DNA from 3 places in the Micromonospora globosa genome. Region 1 is predicted to be linked to each of the others. Evidence: riboswitches for the same ligand, from Rfam matches in the RefSeq annotation. Region 1 holds a riboswitch; each other region holds the start of a gene.
The links. A riboswitch is a leader RNA that binds a small molecule or an ion and turns the genes downstream of it on or off. The one in region 1 is predicted to bind cobalamin.
Positions count from the first base shown of each region.

Region 2: it holds a riboswitch for cobalamin, as region 1 does, so the genes downstream of both, IF06_RS0100390 (peptidase) here and IF06_RS0130005 ((2Fe-2S) ferredoxin domain-containing protein) in region 1, are expected to answer to the same signal.
Region 3: it holds a riboswitch for cobalamin, as region 1 does, so the genes downstream of both, IF06_RS0103285 (ribonucleoside-diphosphate reductase subunit alpha) here and IF06_RS0130005 ((2Fe-2S) ferredoxin domain-containing protein) in region 1, are expected to answer to the same signal.

Region 1 is NZ_JNZR01000048.1:9,353-16,862, forward strand. Features, by position in the region: gene cobN (cobaltochelatase subunit CobN) at 1-1,856, opposite strand, end outside; gene IF06_RS0130005 ((2Fe-2S) ferredoxin domain-containing protein) at 1,853-2,497, opposite strand; cobalamin riboswitch at 2,587-2,768, opposite strand; gene IF06_RS0130010 (sulfite reductase subunit beta) at 2,814-3,692, shown strand; gene IF06_RS0130015 (precorrin-8X methylmutase) at 3,689-4,354, shown strand; gene IF06_RS0130020 (precorrin-2 C(20)-methyltransferase) at 4,351-5,853, shown strand; gene IF06_RS0130025 (cobalt-precorrin-4/precorrin-4 C(11)-methyltransferase) at 5,854-6,609, opposite strand; gene IF06_RS0130030 (bifunctional cobalt-precorrin-7 (C(5))-methyltransferase/cobalt-precorrin-6B (C(15))-methyltransferase) at 6,606-7,510, opposite strand, start outside.
Region 2 is NZ_JNZR01000001.1:85,354-92,863, forward strand. Features, by position in the region: gene IF06_RS34655 (tetratricopeptide repeat protein) at 1-12, shown strand, start outside; gene IF06_RS0100375 (hypothetical protein) at 78-518, opposite strand; gene IF06_RS0100380 (beta-1,3-glucanase family protein) at 690-2,282, shown strand; gene IF06_RS0100385 (alkaline phosphatase PhoX) at 2,461-3,621, shown strand; cobalamin riboswitch at 3,751-3,887, shown strand; gene IF06_RS0100390 (peptidase) at 3,986-5,029, shown strand; gene IF06_RS0100395 (hypothetical protein) at 5,064-5,549, shown strand; cobalamin riboswitch at 5,681-5,754, shown strand; gene IF06_RS0100400 (prenyltransferase/squalene oxidase repeat-containing protein) at 5,913-7,385, shown strand; gene IF06_RS0100405 (hypothetical protein) at 7,382-7,510, shown strand, end outside.
Region 3 is NZ_JNZR01000002.1:168,595-176,104, reverse strand. Features, by position in the region: gene IF06_RS0103300 (acyl-CoA thioesterase) at 1-291, shown strand, start outside; gene IF06_RS0103295 (LysE family translocator) at 295-918, shown strand; gene IF06_RS0103290 (PrsW family glutamic-type intramembrane protease) at 1,010-1,855, opposite strand; cobalamin riboswitch at 1,976-2,192, shown strand; gene IF06_RS0103285 (ribonucleoside-diphosphate reductase subunit alpha) at 2,307-4,703, shown strand; gene IF06_RS0103280 (ribonucleotide-diphosphate reductase subunit beta) at 4,694-5,722, shown strand; gene IF06_RS0103275 (MFS transporter) at 5,744-6,979, opposite strand; gene IF06_RS0103270 (condensation domain-containing protein) at 7,018-7,510, opposite strand, start outside.

The DNA.
Region 1 (7,510 bases):
CGGACCGCGGGCAGCTTCGCCGGGTCCATCGCGGCGATGTTGGCGTGCTCGTCGAGCAGTTGCTCCAGCTTGGCGATGTCGCCGTAGCTTTCGGCGCGTGCCATCGGCGGCACCAGGTGGTCGACGATGGTGGCGTGCGCGCGGCGCTTGGCTTGGGCACCCTCGCCAGGATCGTTGACCAGGAACGGATAGATCAACGGCATGCTGCCGATCGCCGCGTCCGTGGCGCAGGCGGCTGAGAGCGCGGCGTTCTTCCCCGGCAGCCACTCCATCGAGCCGTGTTTGCCGAGGTGCACCACCGCGTCGGCGCCGAAGCCGTGTTCGAGCCAGCGGTACGCGGCCAGGTAGTGGTGCGACGGAGGCATGGCCGGGTCGTGGTAGATCGCGACCGGGTTCTCGCCGAAGCCACGCGGGGGCTGGATGAGGATGACGACGTTACCGGCGCGCAGTGTGGCCAGCACGATGTCGCCGTCGTCGTCGACGAAAAGCGAGCCGGGAGCCTCGCCCCAGGTCTCGGCCATGGCGTCGCGTAGCGCGGCGGGCAATCCGGCAGTCCAGCGCCGGTAGTCGTCCCGGCTGATACGCACGTGCGACTCGCTGAGCTGAGCCTGCGTGAGCCACTCCTCGTCCTGCCCACCGGCGGCGATCAAAGCGTGGATGAGCGCGTTGCCGGCCGTCGTGTCGGCATCCTCTCCCTCGACCGGGAGCAGCGGGTCGAGCCCGGGAATTGCGCCGGGTGCGCCGAGGTCGTAGCCGGCATCTCGCATCGCGCGCAGCAATCGGATCGCCGACACGGGCGTATCGAGGCCGACGGCGTTGCCGATGCGGCTGTGCTTGGTCGGGTAGGCCGACAGGACGAGGGCCACCTTGCGCTCGGCGGGCGGGACGTACCGCAGTCGGGCGTGGTTGACGGCGATGCCCGCGACGCGGGTGCATCGCTCAGGGTCGGTCACGTAGCGGGGCAGGCCGTCGGCGTCGACCTCCTTGAATGAGAACGGGACGGTGATGAGGCGACCGTCGAACTCGGGGATGGCGATCTGGGTCGCGGAGTCGAGCGGGGTGACGCCTTCGTCGGACGCCTCCCACTCGGCTCTGCCGGACGTGAGCGCCAGAGCCTGCAGCACGGGGATGTCGAGGGCGCGCAGCCGTTCGACGTCCCAGGACTCGTCGTCGCCGCCGGCGCTCGCGGCGGCGGGCCGGGCGCCGCCGGCGGCCAGGACCGTGACGACGATCGCGTCCAGGGTGGCGAGTTCGGCGTACAACTCCTCGGGCGCCGCCCGCAGTGACGAGACGTAGATCGGTACGCCGGTGGCCACGCCGGTGGTGTCGATGGCATCGGCGAGTTCGTGGGCGAACGCGTTGTTGCCGCTCACCTCGTGGGCCCGGTAGTACAGGACTCCGACGCGGGGCCGGGCGTCCGGGGCCGGCTGCCGGCTGACTCCCCACTCGGGCAGCACCGCCGGCGGTTCGAAGCCTTCGCCGGTCAGCAGCACGGTGTCGGACAGGAAGGCGTGCAGTTGGCGCAGGTTCTCCGCGCCGCCCTCGGCGAGGTAGCGGTGCGCCTCGGCGCAGACACCGATCGGGACGGTCGACAGCCCCATCAACGCGGCGTTCGGCGTCCGTTCCCCACCGAGCACGACCAGGGGACGGCCGGTGCCGCGGATCAGCGCGGCGAGGTCGCGTACGTCCTCGGGCGAGCCGAGCACCCGCAGAACGACCAGGTCGGCCTCGCTGGTCAGGGTGTCGCGGCGCTCGCCGGTGAGCCGGGCAGGGTTGGCCCAGGACCAGTCCGCGTTGCTGGCCCGCGCCGAGAGCAGGTCGGTGTCCGAGGTGGACAGCAGGGCGATGCGTGTCATGTTTCTCCTTCGGTGACACGGGAGCCGAGGCGCAGGTCGCCGACCGGACGGCCGGCGCGTAGGTGCTCGCCGACGAGGCGTGCCGCGTCGCCGGGTCGCACCGGCCCGTACCAGGTGCCGTCGGGGTGCACGACGGCGACTGGTCCGTGGTTGCACGGGAACAGGCAGCCGGTCTGGGCCATGAGGACGTCGGCGTCGGTGAGCTGCTGCTCGACGAGCGCGCCCACGATCGCGCGATAGGTCTCGTCCGCGCCGCGGGCACTGCAGCGCGGGCCGCGGCACAGCAGTAGATGATGGCGGTACGGCGGCGTGGTCTCCCAGGCCGGTGAGGTGAGTGGCGCCTCGTGCCCGGTGATCGCGCGCTCGCCGAACCGGATGACCGGCGGGTCGATCTGCTGACGGTGCCAGTGGCCGGCCACGCGTCCCACCCACGAACGGGCGAAAGTCAGGTCGTCGGTGCTCACCGGTTCCAGGCGAACCTCCCGAACGCCCTCGGCGTGCAGCAGGTCGAGCACATGGGTCAGCGTGGGCTCGCCGGCTTGCAGGAAGGCCAGTCGGGCGCCGGCTGCCTCGGCCTGCCCGCGTAGCACCGGCGACGCGGCGTCCGTCAGTGCGGTCGCGACGTGAACGAGGACGCTCACGGGGTCAGGAGCCGGTGATCCGGTGCGATCGGGACACGGGGTCTTCTTTCGTCCGGGGCCTGTGCGCGAGGCCTGGATGGGCACGTGTCGCAGACGGATCTGCGGCCAGCAGGTCTTCGGACTCGGGATCAACCGGACGGGGCGCCTTCCCAGACCGTGGGTCCAGTGGCGTCGTGCCCCGCCCGTCACCCTCACCGCTGCGCGTCAGTCCCGGATTCGCACCGGGTTCCCTGGCTCATGGCTGAGTTTGACTGGCATCACGACGGTAGCACCGACAGCCGGTGTCGCCGGGGACGGGCTCTGGCACCATGTCGCCGTGACCGAGAGGACCCGCCGCGACCTGTGTCCCGGCCTGCTGCGCCCATGGATCGCCGACGACGGCGCGCTCGTGCGGGTGCGCGTCCCCGGCGGGATCGTGCCGACTGCGGCGCTGTGCGCACTCGTGGAGGTGGCCCGTGCGCACGGCGACGGCGCGGTCCACCTGACCAGCCGCGCCAACCTGCAGGTGCGCGGTCTCGAGCACGACGGTGGGCGGCTGCCCGAGACCGTCGTCGCCGACGTCATCGCGACCGGGCTCGTACCGTCCACGTCGCACGAGCTGGTCCGCAACATCCTCGCCTCACCGCTGACCGGACGCAGTGGCGGCCGGGCCGATCTACACCCGGTCGTCGCCGGACTCGACGCACGGCTGCGCGCCGAGCCCCGGCTCACCGCGCTGACCGGACGGTTCCTGTTCGTGCTTGACGACGGCCGCGGTGATCTGGTCAGCCGTGACTTGGACCTGGGGTTGGTGGCGCTCGACTCGGACACCGCGCAGCTACGCGCCGGAACCTCGGCGTGGGGGCCAGTCATCCGGCTGGACGAGGCCGCCGCGGCGCTGACCGGGCTCGCCGTACGCTTCGCCGGGCTCGCGGGTGACCGGCCGGACTCACCCTGGCACGTCGACGAGCTGCCCGGCGCCGGCGCCGCGCTGCTGGGCACCGTACTCGACCGTGCCGAGCGGACCCGGGTGAGCACACCTCCACCCGCGCTGGGCAGGATCGTTCAGGATGACGGCCGCGTCACCGCGCACCTCGCGGCTTCCGGCGGCCGAGTGGACGCTCCCCTGCTGGAGGAGATCCGCGCGCTCGGCGCCGGCGAGATCGTCGTCACCCCGTACCGCACCCTGCTCGTCCCCGATCTGGAGAACGCATGAGTCTCACCACACCGGCACGCCGCTACGACTACGTCACCGACGGCGCGGCGATCTACGACGCCTCGTTCGCCACCATCCGTGCCGAGGCCGATCTTTCGGGTGTGCCGGCCGACGCCGAGAAGGTCGCGGTGCGGATGATCCACGCATGCGGCCAGACCGACCTCACCCGCAACCTGGTGATCCACCCCGGCCTGGTGGCCGCCGCCCGCGGGGCGCTGGAGGCGGGGGCGCCGATCCTGACCGACGCGCACATGGTCGCCGCCGGCGTTACCCGCGCCCGCCTGCCCCGTGACAACGAGGTCCGCTGCTTTCTGCACGAACCCGAGGTCCCGGCGCTTGCCCACCGGTGGGCAACGACCCGGTCGGCGGCGGCGGTGTCGCTGTGGACCGACCACCTCGCCGGCGCGGTCGTCGCCTTCGGCAACGCCCCCACGGCCCTGTTCCACCTGCTGGAGATGCTGCGCGACGGCGCGCCACGACCAGCTGCGATCATCGGTACGCCGGTGGGATTCATCGGCGCCGCCGAGTCCAAGCAGGCGCTCATCGACCTCGCCACCGACGCCCCCGGCCTCGACGTGCCCTATCTCGTGGTGACCGGGCGCCGGGGCGGCTCGGCGATGGCCGCCTCCGCGCTCAACGCCCTCGCCCGGGAGGCGGAGTGACCGGGCGGCTGTCCGGCGTCGGGGTCGGCCCGGGTGATCCCGAACTGATCACGCTCAAAGCCGCCCGGCTGATCGGCGCGGCCCAGGTCATCGCCTACCACCAGGGTGTCGGCAAACAGTCCAACGCGCGCCGCATCGCTGCCGGCCTGTTCCCGGACGACGTGATCGAGGAGGCGCTGGTCTATCCGGTGACGACCCAGAGCACCGAGCACCCGGGCGGGTACGCCGGGGCGATGGCCGACTTCTACGCCGAAGCCGCCGAGCGGCTGCGGGCCCACCTTCGTGCGGGCCGCGACGTGGTCGTGCTGGCCGAGGGCGACCCGATGCTCTACGGCTCGTTCATGTACCTGCACGACCGGCTCGCCGGCGAGTTCGACACGCAGGTCGTCGCCGGTGTGCCCGCCTTCGCCGCCGCCACCGCCACCACCGCCCTGCCGCTGGTCCGGCAGACCGACGTGCTGACCGTGCTGCCGGGAACGTTGCCCGAGCCCGAGCTGGCCCGGCGTCTCGCCGACACCGACGGGGCGGTGATCATGAAGCTGGGCCGGACGTTCACCAAGGTCCGCTCGGCGCTCGAGCAGGCCGGGCGCGTCGAGGGCTCCTGGTACGTCGAACGGGCGTCGATGACCGCCGAGCGGGTACTGCCTGTCGCCGACGTGGACCCCGCCACGGTGCCGTACTTCTCGATCGTGCTGGTCCCCGGCGACACCCGGCCCGGAGTGGCCCGTTACGACCTCCCGGCCACCAGGGTCACCGAACCTTATCCCGGCGCCGAGGTCGTCGTCGTGGGCCTCGGCCCCGGTCCCGATCGGTGGCTCTCCCCCGAGGCGTCGCAGGTGCTCGCCGAGGTCGGCCACGTCGTCGGCTACGGCCCGTACGTCCAGCGCGTCGCGCAGCGCCCCGGACTCGTCCGCCACGCCTCCGGCAACACGGTCGAGCTCGAGCGGGCCCGGCAGGCGCTCGAACTGGCGCTCGCCGGTGAGCGCGTCGCGGTCGTCTCCGGCGGTGACGCGGGCGTCTTCGGCATGGCGTCGGCGGTGTTCGAGGCCGCGGAGGACCCCCGCTACGCCGGCGTCGCCATCCGTGTCGTACCCGGGATCTCCGCCGTCCAGGCGGTCGCGGCGCGCGCGGGCGCGCCGATCGGGGCCGATTTCGCGGTGATGAGCCTGTCGGACCGGCTCAAGCCGTGGGAGGTCGTGGTCAAGCGGCTGCGCGCTGTCGCCGAGGCGGATTTGGTGCTGGCCCTCTACAACCCGCGCTCACGCTCACGCACCGAACAGGTCGCGCAGGCCCGGGCCGTGCTGCTGGAGCACAAGTCCCCCCGGACGGTCGTGGTCGTGGGCCGCGACATCGGCCGGGCCGGGGAGAGCCTCACCGTCACCTCGCTCGGCGAACTGGACCCTGGCAGCATCGACATGAAATGCCTGTTGATCATCGGCGCCTCGGCGACGCGAGTCACCGCGGCCGGACGTGTCTGGAGCCCGCGCTTCGTGCCCTGATCAGCCGCGCACGCGGCGCTCGCGACCGGCCGAGTAGAGGAACGACTCGCCGCCACGGACGTCCCCGGCCAGCGCCGGGCCGACCAGGATGACCGCTGCCTGTCGCAGACCGGCCTGCTCGACCCGGCCGCCGATGTCGGCCAGCGTGCCGCGCAGGATGAGCTCCTGCGGCTGCGACACCCGGTGCACCACGACTATGGGGCAGTCGTGGCCGTAGTAGCCAGCCAGTTCGGCGGCCAGCTCGCGGGTACGCGTGACCGCCAGGTGCAGGGCGAGCGTCGCGCCGGTCGCGGCGAACGCGGCGAGCTTCTCTCCCGACGGCATGACCGTGGACCGGGCCTGCGCGCGGGTGAGCACGACCGACTGGGCCAGCTCCGGGACGGTCAGCTCGGCGCCGACGGCGGCGGCAGCAGCCGCATAGGCCGGCACGCCGGGCGTGACGTCCCACGGGACCCGGGCGGCGTCGAGCCGGCGTGCCTGCTCGTGCACCGCCGAGTACAGCGACGGGTCACCGGAGCACAGCCGTACGACCTCGGACCCGTCGGCGTGTGCCTGGACCAGGTGCGTGGTGATCTGGTCCAGGTCGAGGTGCTGGGTGTCGATCAGCCGGGCGTCGTCACGGCAGTGCTCCAGCACCTCGGCGTCGAGGTACGTGCCCGGGTACAGGCACACGTCGGCGGACTCGAGCAGGCGTACCGCGCGGAGGGTGAGCAGGTCGGCGGCGCCGGGCCCGGCCCCGACGAAATGGACGGTCATGAATCTCCCTTGACGATGGACCACTGGCTGACTGCCCGTGCGGGCGTCCAGCCGGTGAAGCCGCCGAGCGGTTCGGCGCGTTCGACGTGCAGGCGGACGAGTTCACCGCCGCGCCGGCTGTGCTGCTCCAGCAGCACCGCCTCGGTCTCGGCGGTGACACCGTGCACGACGAGCCGTCCACCGGCGCCGAGCGCATCCCAGCAGGTGTCCAGCACGCCGGGGACGGTGGCCCCGCCGCCGACGAACACCGCGTCGGGACGGTCCAGGCCGGACAGGGCCCCGGGCGCCGAACCCTCGACCAGACACAGACCCGGCACGCCGAGGGCAGCGGCGTTGCGGTGCACCAGCGCGGCCCGGTCGGAGCGGGGCTCCACCGCGATCGTCCGTGCCGTCGGCCAGGCCCGCATCCACTCCACACCGATCGAGCCGCTGCCGGCGCCGACGTCCCACAGCAGCTGACCGGGCGCGGGCGCGAGCCGGGCCAGGGCACTGGCCCGCAGGTCACGTTTGGTGATCTGCCCGCCGTGCTCGAACGCGTCGTCGGGCAACACGCCGCCCGAGGCCCAGCCCGGACCGGCACCGCGAGCTTCGACAGCGAGAACGTTCAACCGCGGCACGTCGTTCAGGTCCCACCCGGCCGCGGTGGTCGCGGTACACGACTCACCGGCGGCACCGAGGTCACCGAGCACGACCAGCCTGGACTGCCCCCAACCGAGCCCGGTCAGCACCGCGGCCACGGCCGCGGGTGTCGTCTCGTCGCTGGACAGCACGAGCAGCCGGCGCCCGGCCGAGAGCGCAGGCACGATCAGCCGTAGGTCCCGGCCGACCAGGCTGACCGTGGTGACGGACTCGGCCGGCCATCCGAGACGTGCTCGGGCGAGGGCTACCGAGGAGACCCCGG
Region 2 (7,510 bases), on a different contig from region 1:
CTGGCCGTCTGACCCGGCCCGGCCGGGGAGCCGGCGCTCATCGTGCGCCGGCCCCGGTCCGGGGGAGGGGAGCGGGTTCAGCAGCCCTGGCGGCGGCTGTAGATCTGGTGGCGCTCACCGGCCCATCCGATGTAGCCGACCGCCTCGACGCAGTAGTTCGCCGTACCGGTGACGGCGACCGGGCCGGCGTAGTAGCTGAAGTCACCGGAATTGGTGTCCGCGCCGCCCGACCGGGTGCAGTGCGCGCCCTCGCCCGACCGCTCCGCGCAGCGGTAGATCTGCACGAAGGTCGGCGCCGACCTCCCGTACGCCGCGCCGCGGTGGTAGAAGCAGGCGCTGTTGGTGCCCCCGTTGCTGCTGTTGTAGTAGATCACCAGTTCACCGAGCCCGGACGACTGCACCTGGCTGTAGGTGATGGTCCCCGAGCAGGAGCCGGCCGCCTGGGCGGCGGGGGCGCCGACAGTCAGGCCCGCCGCGACGGTCACCAGCGCCGTCAGCGCCGAAAGCATGCGTTTCATGTACCTACCTACCCAATCCACAGTCGACTGTTCCGTAGTGGATCTTAATCAACCGGTGACCTTCGCCGTGGCCCTGATCCATAGGCAACCACCTATTGACAAACAATATTAACAATTGGACCCTGCTGAGAGAGCGCTCTCCCGTCCCCCTGTCTCCCGCGAGGTGTCCCCATGCGTCTCCGAAGAAGGCTGCTCGCCGCCGCGTCCGCCCTGCTCGCCGGGCTCACCGGCGCCGTCGTCGCTACGCCCGCCCAGGCGGTCGGACCGGCGTTGCTGCCGGTCACCGTCACCAACACCACCGGCCGCAGCGACCCGGTCCACCTCTACGTCATCGGCGTCCAGCTGTCCTCCGGCCGGCTCGGCTACGTCACCTCCGGCGGCGGATTCGTACCGTGGACCGGCGGGCAGCTCCCGCCGTCACCCGCGCCGGACGTCTCCATACCGGGCCCCGGCAACGGCGGCAGCACCACGATCCAGTTCCCCCGCGGCTTCTCCGGCCGGGCCTACTTCTCCCTCGGGCAGAAGCTTAAGTTCTTCCTCACCCCGGACGGACTGGTGCAGCCCGCGCCCTGGGCGGCCGGTGACGCGAACCGCGACATCCTCTTCGACTGGAGCGAGTTCACCTACAACGACTCCGGGCTGTGGCTCAACAGCTCCCAGGTCGACATGTTCGCGATCCCGCACGCGGTCACCGTGACCGGCGCCAACGGCGTCACCAAGCGCACCGGCGACGTGGTGGCCAACGGACGCAACGCGGTGATCGACGGGATCCGGGCGCAGCCGGGCTGGGCCGGCACCGTCCACACCCGCTCCGACGGGACCGTGCTGCGCGTCCTGGCTCCGGGCAAGGCGGCCGGGGCCGGCCTGCTCAGCACCACCTACCTGGACTCGTACATCGCCTCCGCGTGGAACGCGTACACCACGAAGACCCTGACCGTGGCGCCCTTCGCCGACCAGCCGGCCATCCGGTACTACGGCCGCACCTCGGGCAACACCATGACCTTCACCAACGGCAGCGGCCAGGTCGTCGCCTCCTTCAACCGGCCCTCCTCGGCCAGCGTCTGGGGCTGTGACGGCGACCTGCCCGCGCCGAACGACCAGGTGGTCGGCCCGATCTCGCGTACGCTCTGCGCCGCCCTCAACCGAGGCACGCTCGGCACCGTCGACACCCAGCCCAGCACGAACGCCGCCGACTTCTACCGCAGCAACCCCACCAACCAGTACGCACGCCTGATCCACGCCAACATGACCGACGGCCGGGCGTACGCGTTCGCCTTCGACGACGTCGGCGGATTCGAGTCGCTGGTGCACGACGGCGATCCCCGTTCGGCCGGACTGATCCTCAGCCCGTTCACCGGCGGTGGCGGCGGCACCCCGACCACCGGGGTGCCAGTGGTCAGCAACTGGAACAACAAGTGCATCGACGTGCCGAGCTCCAACTTCGTCGACCGCGCGCCGTTGCAGATGTGGAACTGCAACAACACCAACGCGCAGAAGTGGACGTTCAGCGGCACGGCGCTCAAGAGCCAGAACAACAAGTGCATGGACGTCGACGCCGGGTCCACCGCGAACGGGGCGGCGGTGCAGCTCTACACCTGCAACGGCACCGGCGCCCAGCAGTTCACCCTGAACGCGGCCGGAGACCTGGTCAACCTCCAGGCCGGCAAGTGCGTCGACATCAAGGACTGGAACGGCAACGACGGCGCGAGGCTCCAGCTCTGGGACTGCGGGGGCACGGCCAACCAGAAGTGGCGCAAGGGCTGACCAGCCGTGCGAACGGTGGCGGGGGCCGACCGCGAGTCGCTCCCGTCACCGGCAGGCGACGGACGAGACGGCCGGTGACACGACGCCGCGCACCGAGGCGTCCATCGACGTTCATCCAACAGATCGATGTGCGTAAGCTCCGCCCGGTCAGATCTGGGGAACCTACCGAGGAGGTTCCATGGATCGTCGAGCAATGCTGCGGGCCACTGTCGTCGGTGCGGGCGCTGTCGCGCTGCCGTTCACCGCGTGGTCGGCGGCGTACGGAGCCCCGGCGCAGAACGCGGCGGGCCCCTACGGTGGGCTCCAGCCCGCCGACGCCAACGGCATCCAGTTGCCGGCCGGCTTCACCAGCTCGATCGTCGCACGATCCCGTCGGACGGTGCCGGGGACGTCGTACACCTGGCACGACGCTCCGGACGGTGGCGCCGTGTTCCCGAACGGCACCGGCTGGATCTACGTGTCGAACTCCGAGGTGTCAGCCGGTGCGGGCGGCGGTGCCTCACGCCTCGTCTTCGACTCCAGCGGCACCGTGGTCGGGGCGTCGCGGATCCTCTCCGGAACCAATAACAACTGCGCCGGGGGCAAGACACCGTGGAACACCTGGCTCTCCTGCGAGGAGGTGTCCCTGGGCCGGGTCTTCGAGACGTACCCCCTCGGCGGGACCGCCGTGGCGCGTCCCGCGCTGGGCCGGTTCAAGCACGAGGCGGCCGCGGCCGACCCGGTCCGCCGGGTCGTCTACCTGACCGAGGACGAGACCGACGGCAAGTTCTACCGGTTCGTGCCGACCACCTGGGGCGACCTCTCCGCTGGAACCCTCCAGGTCTTCCGCGCCGGTACGGCGACCTCCGGCACGTTCACCTGGGCCACGGTGCCCGACCCGGACGGCTCGCCCACCCCGACCCGGCAGCAGGTGTCCGGCGCGAAGACGTTCAACGGCGGCGAGGGCTGTCACTACGCGGATGACACCGTCTGGTTCACCACGAAGGGCGACAACCGCGTGTGGCAGGTCAACCTGGCCGCCGGCACGTACGAGCTCGCCTACGACGACAACCTGGTCAGTCCGGGCACCCCTCCGCTGACCGGGGTCGACAACATCACCGGGTCCACTGCCGGTGACCTGTACGTCGCGGAGGACGGCGGGAACATGGAGATCTGCATGATCACGCCCGACGACAAGATCTCGGTCTTCCTGCGGATCACCGGACAGAGCGGTTCGGAGATCACCGGGCCGGCGTTCACCCCGGCGGGGGACCGGCTGTACTTCTCGTCGCAACGCGGCACGACCGGCTCGTCCTCCGGCGGCATCACCTACTGCGTCACCGGGCCGTTCCGCCGATGACCGGCTCCCGGCCCCGCTGACAGTGACCACGAGGTGGAGGACGCCCGGTCTTCACCGGGCGTCCCGCCGGCCGTCACGGCACGTGTCCGGTTCCTGGCGCATTGACATCGGCGCTCCGGCCACAGCAGACTGTCGCGACAACTGAACCACCGCGTGTACGTGCGGGGGAAGACCGGTCGAAATCCGGCGCTGGCCCGCAACGGTAGGCCGCCCAGAGAAATCTGCGGCGGCGAGCCCGAATACCCGTCGTACGCGTGCATCCGCTCCCCACCCGTCGTGGCCCACGGGTCGGAGTCCCGGTCGACGCGGCGTTGCCGCGGTCGTCCGGGCTTTCGACGACCGCCGGGCCGGAGAGGCGCTTCCGATGGTCGTCCGCCGAAGCCGGCACCGCCTGCTCACGCTCCTCTGCGGCGTACTCGCCGCCCTCACCCTCACCACACCCGCCGTCGCCGCCCCCGAGCGCGCCGCCCTCACCCGCCCGGAGGCCGCCGGCGGCTGGCTCGCCCGGCAACTCGTCGACGGCGAACGCTTCGAGGCGGTCTTCGACGGTGTCGCGTACCCCGACCAGGGGCTGACCCTCGACGCCGTGTTCGCCTTCGCCGCCACCGGCGTCGCCGACGACCACGGCGCCGACGCGCTGGCCTGGGTCACCCGGCCGGACATCCGCGACGGCTACCTCGGCGACGGCGTCTCCGAGGCGTACGCGGGTGCGACCGCCAAGCTCGCCCTCGCCGTGCAGGTGCGCGGTGGCGACCCGGCCGACGTCGGCGGGGTGGACCTGATCGCCCGGCTGCGCTCGCTCCAGACGCCGGCCGGCAGGTTCAGCGACCGGTCCGCGTACGGCGACTACAGCAACGCGTTCAGCCAATCCTTCGCGCTGCTGGCGCTGGACCGTACGGCGGGCGGAGCGCCGCCGGCGGCAGCTGCCTGGCTGGCCGGCACCCGGTGCCCGGACGGCGGCTACCCGCTGCTGCCCGCGCAACCGGTCTGCACGTCCGACGTGGACGCGACGGCGCTCGCGGCACAGGCGCTGCGCGCCGCGGACCGTCCGGCCGACGCCGCCGCCGGGCTGCGCTGGCTGGTGTCCGTTCAGCGTGCCGACGGCGGCTTCGCCAACGCGGGCGGCACGCCGAACGCCAACAGCACCGGCCTCGCCGCGCAGGCCCTGCGCGACGGCCACCGGCTGCCGGCCTGGGCGCGGGCCCGGGCATTCCTCGCCGGACTCCAGGTCGGCTGCGCCGGGGCGCCGGCCGACCGGGGCGCTGTCGACTTCGACGGCGGCGGCTTCGACCCGGCCACCGCACCCCGGGCGACCGCCCAGGCCGTCCTCGGTCTCACCGGGATCGGGTACGCCCGTCTGTCCGCCGCCGGCGCCGACCCCGGCGCACCGGCGCTCGCCTGCCCGTGAACCCTTCGCCGCTCACCCGATCACAGGAGGATCCGTGTTCCGTCATCGTTCCACAGTCCGCACCTGGCTGGCCGGCCTGCTGGCCGCCGTCGTCGCCGGCGTCGCGCTGACCGCAGTCGAACCCGCGCCCCGGGCGGCGCACGCCGCCGCCTGCGCCGGCACCTCGGGAGTCACTGTGGTCGTCGACTTCGCCGCGCTCGGCGGCGGCGTCCAGGTCGCCTGTGCGCCGGGCGATCCGGCCACCGGCCTGGCCGCGCTCCAGGCCGCCGGCTTCACAGTCACCGGCACCGCCCGCTGGGGCCTGGCCTTCGTCTGCCGGATCAACGGCAAGCCCACCGCCGCGACCGAGCCGTGCGTCAACACCCCGCCGGCCACGGCGTACTGGTCGTACTGGCATGCGTCCAGCGGCGGCTCCTGGTCCTACAGCACGTCGGGGGCGACCGGCTACAACCCCGCGCCGGGCAGTGTCGAGGGCTGGTCCTTCGGCGCCGGCGCCCCGCCGAGCATCGCCGCTCCCTGAACCGCCGCTTCTAAGTGGTGTGACCAGCGGCGCACCGGGTACCGGCAGCTGCTCTGGCGTCGTCGCGCGCCCGGGCGGTACGGTGTCGGCACCCGGTGCGCCGGGCACACAACTGCATACGTCCCGCGCGGGGGGAAGCCGGTTCGAAGCCGGCGCTGACCCGCAACCGTGAGCGAGAGTCCCCCTTTCGCGAGCCGGAATGCCCCGCCCGGGACGAGCGGCTTCCACTGTCGAGGTCTACAGGGTGAAGTCCGGGCCGCCGAGGTCCGACCACCCCGCTCACCGCAGCACGCGGAGCGGGGTGTCCGTTTCTCGGGGTGCTTTCCGGAGGTTTCACCGACCGCTCTGCGAAAGGCACCCCTGATGCCCCTGTCCCGGCGTCTCACCACCGGCCTCGGTATGGCCACGGTGACGGCTCTCGCCGCGATCACCGGCGCCCCGCCGGCCGTTGTCGCGGCACCCGCCCCGGCCCACGTCACAGCCGCCCGCGAGGCCGCGTCCTGGCTGGCCGGCGAGTTCACCGACGGTTCGCTGCCCGGCCCGTTCGCCCCCGAGGACTGGGGGCTGACCATCGACGGACTGGTCGCGCTGTCCGCCACCGGCGTCGACGCGCCGACCCGGCAGGCGGCAACCGCGCAGGTCGCGAGACACGTACGGTCCTACAACAGCTACGACGACTGGGGCATCGAGGGCTTCACCGACGGCGGGGCCACCGCCAAGCTGCTCTACGCCGCGGCCGCCGCCGACGCGGACCCCACCGACTTCGGCGGCTACGACCTGCGGGCGGAAACGCTGTCGCTGATCGCCACGGCCGACGCCGGGCACCAGCGGGGGCGGATCACCAGCCGTACCACCGCCGACAGCGGCCCGGACGCCAGCAACACCTTCGACCAGTCCTTCGCCGTGCTCGGCCTGGCCCGCAGTGGCGACCTGCCACAGGACACCGTGGACTTCCTGATCCGGCAGCAGTGTGCGGCAGGTGGCTTCCGGCTCTACCCGGACGCCGCCGACGGACCCTCGCCGTCCTGCGACGACCAGCCCGGCGCCACCCTCGACGTCGACTCGACAGCGATGGCCGTGCAGGCGTTGCTGGCCGCCGCCGAGGACGGCGCCACCGGCGCCGACGATGCCGCCCGCAAGGGCGCCGACTGGCTGGTCACCCAGCAGCACACCGACGGCTCCTTCGGCGGCTCCGGACCGACCACCGGCGCGAACTCCAACAGCACCGGCCTGGCCGGGCAGGCCCTCGCCGCCGCCGGCCGCGACGACGAGGCCGCCCGGGCGGCGAAGGCCCTGGCCGCGCTGCAGCTCACCGCGGGCAACGGTGGGGCGGCCTCCGCCGACGCCGGCGCGATCGCCTACAACACCGACGGGTTCACGACTGCCGCCGCGGCCGGGATCACCGACACCGACCGGGACCAGTGGCGCCGGGCCACCGCGCAGGCATTGCTCGGGCTGGCCCAGGTTCCGCTGGGCCGGATCGGCCTCGACCCGCCGCCCACGTCGCATCCCACCCCGACCGGCACAGCCTCGCCCACCGCGCCCGCCTCGCCCACCGCGCCCGCCACGCCCACCGCGTCTCCCACGCTCACCACGTCGCCTCCGCCGACCGGCACCGCCGGCCCGACGCCGAGCGTGACCAGCCCTCCGGCGACACCCGCGCCCACGACCGCGGCGCCGACCACCGCCGCTCCGCCGATCACGACCCCGGCCGCGTCAGGGCTGGGCGGGCTGCCGACCACCGGCGCGGCGATCGGCAGCTACCTGCTGATCGCGCTGCTGCTGATCGGTGGCGGAGTGACACTGCTCGTGCTCGGCCGACGGCGGGCGGGATGAGCCTCCGCGCCGCCCGCGGTGCGCTGGCCGTCGCCCTGGTCACCGCGGGCACCACGATCGGACCGGGCGGTCCTGCGGTGGCCGCCGGGTCGGCCGGATACTGCCCGGACGCCTCCGGGGTGACA
Region 3 (7,510 bases), on a different contig from region 1:
GTGGGGGACGTGGTCCACGTGGACGCCCGGATCACCTGGGCCGGCCGCAGCTCGATGGAGGTGGCGGTGAAGGTCAGCGCGGACCGGTGGGACCGCGCGGTGCCGCCGGTGGACGTGGCGACCGCGCACCTGGTGATGGTGGCGGTGGACGACGACGGGCAGCCCCGGCCGGTGCCGCCGCTGCACGCCGAGACCGACGGCGACCGGCGGCGCTACCGGGAGGCGCAGATCCGGCGCGAACACCGGCTGGCGCTGCGCCGGGCGCTGCTCGACGGCGCCGGGGAGGGCTGAACGGTGCTCGGACTGTCGGCGGCCACGCTCGCGGGTTACCTGGCCGCCATCGTGGTGCTCATGCTCACCCCGGGGCCGGACATGATGTTCGTGCTCGCCAACGCCACCCGGTACGGCCCACGGGCGGGCGCGGTGGCCGCGCTCGGGGTCGCCGCCGGGGAGGCGGTGCACGTCGCCGCCGTGGTGGCCGGGCTCGCCACGCTGATCGCCGCGTCCCCGGTGCTGTTCACCGCGATCCGGTGGGCCGGTGCGGCGTACCTGATCGTGCTGGGCCTGCGGGCGCTGCGCGGCACGGGCCGGCTCGGCGCACCGGCGGACCGGCCGGACGGCGGCGCCGGGCGGGCGTTCCGGCGCGGCCTGCTGACGAACCTGCTCAACCCGAAGATGATCCTGTTCAGTGTGGCGTTCCTGCCGCAGTTCGTCCGGCCCGAGGCGGGCCCGGTGGCGGCGCAGCTGGTGCTGCTCGGCGTGCTGTTCGTCGCGGTGCAACTCGCCGTGGACCTGGCGCTCGGGGTGGGCGCCGGGCGGTTCGCCAGGCGGTGGGGCGACAGCCGCTGGTCACGGCGCGTCGACCGGCTCTGCGCTGTCGCCTTCGTCGCGCTCGGCGTCCGGCTGGCCGCCGGCTGAGACGCACCGGGGCGCGGTGCGGGCGTCGGCTGGTCGGCGGTCGGCAATGCCCCGGCCGGTTGATCGACTCCATCACGCCGAGGTGGCGGCATCAGAAGTGCTCCGACCCCGCCACCTCGGCGAACTGGCGATGATCATGAGGCCGGTCCCGGTTCGGCTCCGCCGGCGTCCCGGACGCGGGCGGCCGCTCGCGGTCCAGGTGCAGGCGCAGCAGCACCCAGCCCAGCGACACGGCGCCGATGAACACGTACGCGGGCTGGGTGCCGAACGTGTCCCAGCAGGTGTGCAGTGTGACGGCGGCGGCGAAGGTGAGCAGGAACGCCGCCAGCTTCCGGCCGCCGGGCGCGGCGGCGAACGTGAACAGCGCGGCGGCGGTCAGCCCGGTCCAGGCCAGGTGCGCGGCGGGCGCGGTGAGACCGCGTACCAGCAGCGTCCGCTCGACCGCGCCGAGGTTGCCCTCCGACCCGACGAACGCGGCGAACGCGTAGCCCATGGTCTCCAGCGCGGCGAACCCGGCGCCGGAGGCCACGCCGATCACCAGGCCCTGCGCCGGGGACGGGTGCCGCCGCCACAGCAGCAGGATGCCGGCCGGCACGATCAGTTTGGCGGTCTCCTCGGCCAGGCCGACGAGCGCCATCGGCAGGACGCCGAGGCGGTGCAGGGTGCCGTACTCCAGCCAGCCGGCGGCGACCACGCCGACCACGCCGCCGAGGAGCGCGGCGACGCCGACGACGGAGCCGGGGACCGGGCGGCGGGCCGGCCGTCCCTGGGCGAAGGCCAGGAACGTGGCGGGCGCGACGCACGCGCCGAGCACGATCAGCGCCGGGACGAACGTGACGGTCCCGGTGCCGGCGAGTGTCTCCAGCACCAGCAGGTGAAGCCCGACGCCGACGAGCAGGACCGCCACCCACGCCCAGCGGCGTCCGGTATTCCCCATACCGCCGAGTATCGCGCCCGCCGGGTCGCGCCGGAATCGGGGGTAGGCACTGTGGACAGTGAGATCATTCCGACACGCCGACACGACATCTGGTGTTGCACGCAAGCCCTCACCGCCATATATGGTGGTGCCGCAGCTGGTTCGGCCGAGCCCTCCGGGGCGGGGCCGAGGCAAGAGGGAACCCGGTGGGAATCCGGGACTGCCCCGCAGCGGTGAGTGGGAACGACAGCCGTCAACAGCACTGGGCCACCGGCCTGGGAAGCGACGGCCGGTAGGCGACCGGCGACCCCGGTCGGGCCCGCGAGTCCGAAGACCTGCCAGCGCGCCGTACGCCTCCGCGTACGGCGGCCGGAGGTCGCGCGGGACGACCGACGCCAGCAGCCGGGCCGGCCGTGCGCCGCGCCCGTTGGCGTCTCCCGCCGTCTCCAGACGGTGACAGCGAGGAGAGGTCATGACTGTCGTGCAGGAGAGTCCCCCGTCCGGAACCGGCGGGTCCGAGACCCGCCGGCCGGCGATGCGGGTACGCAAGCGGGACGGCGACACCGAGCCGGTGGACGTCGGCAAGATCGTCCGGGCGGTCGAGCGCTGGGTCGCCGACCTGGACGAGGTGGACCCGCTGCGGGTGGCCACGAAGACGATAAGCGGGCTCTACGACGGGGCGACCACCGCCGAGCTGGACCGGTTGTCGATCCAGACCGCGGCGGAGCTGATCGGCGAGGAGCCGCAGTACTCGAAGCTGGCGGCGCGGTTGCTCGCCGCGTACGTGGACAAGGAGGTCCGCGGACAGGGCGTGGCGAGCTTCAGCCAGTCGATCGCCTACGCGCACGGGCTGGGACTGATCGGCGACGAGACGGCCGGGTTCGTGGCCCGGCACGCCCGCAAGCTCGACGACGCCGTGGACCCGGACGGCGACCTGCGGTTCGAGTACTTCGGACTGCGCACGGTGGCCGACCGCTACCTGCTGCGGCACCCGCAGTCGCGGCTGGTGGTGGAGACGCCGCAGTACTGGCTGCTGCGGGTGGCCTGCGGGCTGTCCCGCACCCCGGGCGAGGCGGTCGGCTTCTACCGGCTGATGTCCAGCCTGGCGTACCTGCCCAGCTCCCCCACGCTGTTCAACTCCGGCACCCGGCACACCCAGATGTCGTCGTGCTTCCTGGTCGACTCGCCGCGCGACGAGCTGGACTCGATCTACGAGCGGTACCACCAGGTGGCGAAGCTGTCGAAGTTCTCCGGCGGCATCGGCATCTCCTGGTCGCGGGTACGCGGCCGGGGCGCGCTGATCCGGGGCACCAACGGGCGCTCCAACGGCATCGTGCCGTTCCTCAAGACGCTCGACGCCGGGGTGGCCGCGGTCAACCAGGGCGGCCGGCGCAAGGGCGCGGCCTGCGTCTACCTGGAGCCGTGGCACCCGGACGTGGAGGAGTTCCTGGAGCTGCGGGACAACACCGGCGAGGAGTCGCGGCGTACGCACAACCTCAACCTGGCCAACTGGATCCCGGACGAGTTCATGCGCCGGGTCGAGGCCGACGGCGAGTGGTCGCTGGTCGACCCGTCGGACGCCCCGGAGCTGCCCGACCTGTACGGCGAGGCGTTCGACGCCGCGTACCGGGCGGCGGAGAAGAACGCGGTCCGCACGGTCCGGGCGCGGGACCTGTACGGGCGGATGATGCGCACGCTCGCGCAGACCGGCAACGGCTGGATGACGTTCAAGGACGCCGCGAACCGGCTGTCCAACCAGACCGGCGAGCCGGGCAACGTGATCCACCTGTCCAACCTGTGCACCGAGATCCTGGAGGTCAACGACGACGCCGAGACGGCGGTGTGCAACCTCGGCTCGGTGAACCTCGGCGCCCACGTCACCGCCGACGGCGTGGACTGGGAGCGGCTGCGCGCCACGGTCCGCACCGCCGTGGTGTTCCTCGACCGGGTGATCGACATCAACTACTACCCGGCCGAGCAGGCGGCGGCGTCGAACCCGCGCTGGCGGCCGGTCGGGCTCGGGCTGATGGGGTTGCAGGACGCGTTCTTCACGCTGCGCCTGCCGTTCGACTCGGCGCAGGCCAAGGAGCTGTCCACCCGCGTGCAGGAGGAGATCCTGCTGACCGCGCTGGAGACCTCCGCCGGGCTGGCCGAGCGGTTCGGGCCGCATCCGGCGTACCCGCAGACCCGGGCCGCGAAGGGTGACCTGCACCCGGACCTGTGGGGCGCGGAGCCGGCGCAGGCCGGACGGTGGGCGGCGCTGCGCGAGCGGATCGCCGTCCACGGGCTGCGCAACTCACTGCTGGTGGCGATCGCGCCGACCGCCACCATCGCCTCCATCGCCGGCTGCTACGAGTGCGTGGAGCCGCAGGTGTCCAACCTGTTCAAGCGCGAGACCATGTCCGGGGAGTTCCTCCAGGTCAACACGTACCTGGTGCGGGAGCTGAAGGCGCGCGGCCTGTGGACACCGCAGGTCCGCGACCGGATCAAGCGGGCCGAGGGCTCGGTGCAGGACATCACCGAGCTGCCCGCGCCGGTGCGGGAGCTGTTCCGCACCGCCTGGGAGCTGCCGCAGCGGGCGCTGATCGACCTGGCCGCCGCGCGGGCGCCCTTCATCGACCAGTCCCAGTCGCTGAACCTGTTCCTGAGCGCGCCGACCATCGGCAAGCTGTCCTCGATGTACCTGTACGCCTGGAAGGCCGGGCTGAAGACCACCTACTACCTGCGTTCCCGTCCCGCCACCCGCATCCAGCAGGCCACCGTCGCGCCGGTGCTCGCCCCGGTCTCCGGCGTGGTCTCCGCCGTGAGCGACGACGAGGCGCTGGCCTGTTCCCTGGAGAACCCCGAGAGCTGCGAGGCATGCCAGTGACCACCACCGCACCGACCCGGCACATGCTGCTCGACCCCGGCATGGACCTGACCCTGCGGCCGATGCGCTACCCGCGCTTCTTCGACCGGTTCAAGGACGCGATCAAGAACACCTGGACGGTCGAGGAGGTGGACCTGCACTCGGACCTCGCCGACCTGGCGAAGCTGTCCCCGGCCGAGCGGCACCTGGTGTCGCGGCTGGTGGCGTTCTTCGCCACCGGCGACACCATCGTCGCCAACAACCTGGTGCTCAACCTCTACCAGCACGTCAACTCCCCGGAGGGCCGGCTCTACCTGTCCCGGCAGCTGTTCGAGGAGGCGGTGCACGTCCAGTTCTACCTGAACCTGCTCGACACGTACGTGCCGGACGAGAAGGAACGGTTCGCCGCGTTCGACGCGGTGGAGAACATCCCGTCGATCGCCCGCAAGGCCGAGTTCTGCTTCCGGTGGATCGACTCGATCTTCGAGCTGCGCGAGCTGCGGACCCGCGCGGACCGGCGGGCGTTCCTGCTCAACCTGATCTGCTTCGCCGCGTGCATCGAGGGCCTGTTCTTCTACGGCGCGTTCGCCTACGTCTACTTCCTGCGCTCCCGGGGACTGCTCAACGGGCTGGCCTCCGGCACCAACTGGGTGTTCCGGGACGAGTCGATGCACATGGCGTTCGCCTTCGACGTGGTGGAGACCGTACGCGCCGAGGAGCCGGACCTGTTCGACGACGAGATGGAGCGGCAGGTGAAGGAGATGCTGGCCGAGGCGGTGGAGTGCGAGGTGAGCTTCGCCGAGGACCTGCTGGGGCAGGGCGTGCCCGGGATGTCACTGGCCGACATGCGCGAATACCTCCAGCATGTGGCCGACCGGCGCCTCGCAGTGCTCGGCATCGCCCCCATGTACGGCAGCGGCAACCCGTTCGCGTTCATGGAGTTGCAGGACGTGCAGGAGCTGTCCAACTTCTTCGAGCGCCGGGTGTCGGCGTACCAGGTCGGGGTGACCGGCTCGGTCACATTCGACGACGACTTCTGAGCGCCGCCCCCGCCCCGGCCGTCACGGCCGGGGCGGGACCGGGCTCTCGCCGGGCAGCGCCGTCGCCCGGACCCGCCCGATCAGCGCCACCACGGCGACCGCCATCACGGCCACCACCACGAACGCGCTGCGCAGGTCCAGGGCGCCGGCGAGCAGGCCGATCACCGGCGCCGCGAGCAACGCGCCCGGCCACTGGCCCATCGCCACCACCGAGACGCCCTCACCCGAGGTGAGGCCGGGCTGCTCGCCGGCGAAGCCGAGCACCGTCGGGGTCACGCACGCCAGGCCGAAGCCGAGCAGTCCGAAGCCGGCCATCACCGCGACCGGATGGGGGTACGCCACCGGCAGCGCCACACCGGCGGTGGCGACGAGCGCGGACAGCCGGACGAAGCGGATCCGCCCGAACCGGCCGGCCAGCCGGTCGCCGAACAGCCGGGCGACGGTGGCGGCCAGCGACAGGCAGGTGTACGTGGCCGCGGCGAGCACCGCGGCAGCGCCCGCGACCTCGGTCGCGTACAGCGCGCTCCACTGTGCGCCGGCCATCTCGATGAACGAGGCGAGGAAAGCGATCACCGCAAGCAGCAGCAGCTGCGGGGTGAACCGGTCACGCAGCCGCCGCCGGTCCTCGCCGTCCTTCGTCTCCTGCCGGGGCGTATCAGGCAGCCAGCGGTGCGTACCGACCAGCAGCGCTCCCAGCAGGACGCTGGTGACAGCCATCTGCGCCGACGGGGACATCCCGATCGCCGCGGCGCCGGTGCCGCAGAGGCCACCGGCCAGCATGCCGATGCTGAAGCCGGCGTGGAAGGTGGACAGGATGGGTCGCCCGTAGCGCTTCTGCACCTCGACCGACTGGGCGTTCATCGGCGTGGCCAGCAGGTTCGCCGCGAAGCCCCAGACCGCCAGCCCGCCGACAAGCGCCACCACTGTGGTGGACGCGGCCAGCAGCGGCGCGTTGACCAGGATCAGCGCGGCCCCGGCCAGCGCCAGCCGGCGGGTGTTGATCCGGCTGATCAGCACCGCCACCACGACCAGGGAGACCAGTTCCCCGGCGTTCGTGGCGATGTTGGCCAGGCCCCAGCCGGTGTTGCCGACGCCTACCGCGTCCCGCACCTCCGGCACGCGGGCCGACCACCCGCCGATGGCCAGGCCCATGATGACGAAGAGCAGCGCCACCGACCAGCGGGCCCGTACGGCCGAGCGTGGCACCGGCGGCGCGGGCTGCTCCGTCGTGTGCTGGTTCGTCGAGGTGTCCGTCATGGTCGTCGTACCTCTCTCCGATCGGTCCGTCGGAACTCCTACCCGATCGCGTGGTCGAGGAAGCACGCACCGTCAGGAAGGTGTACCTCCGCGGGGGTGGTCCCGGGGTCGGTGACGAGTGCCGAGACCACCGCGACGTAGTCGTCGATGAGCCCGCGGACGAGGTCGTCGCCGAAGACACCCCGATTGCGGATCACCACGCCGCCGGCCCGGTCGTCGTCCACCACGACGATCGGTGAGCCCCGCTTGACCCAGACGGGCAGGCATTCGGGCGGCACGTCGGCGGCGACCACCGGCGGCGGTGTGCCGGGCGCGGGCCGGGCGGTGATGTCGACCGGCTCCACCCGCAGCCCCGGGCAGTGCAGCACCGGCGACGCCGACGCGGCGGACTGGAACCAGGCGTCGAACAGGTGGTTGTCCGGCCAGGGGCGGATCGCCGCGAAGTCGGGGCGGACCGCCCGGGCCAGCCGGTGGAACGCGGTGGCGTGCGCGACGGCCTCGGCCAGCGAGGCGTGCGCGGCGTCTACCACC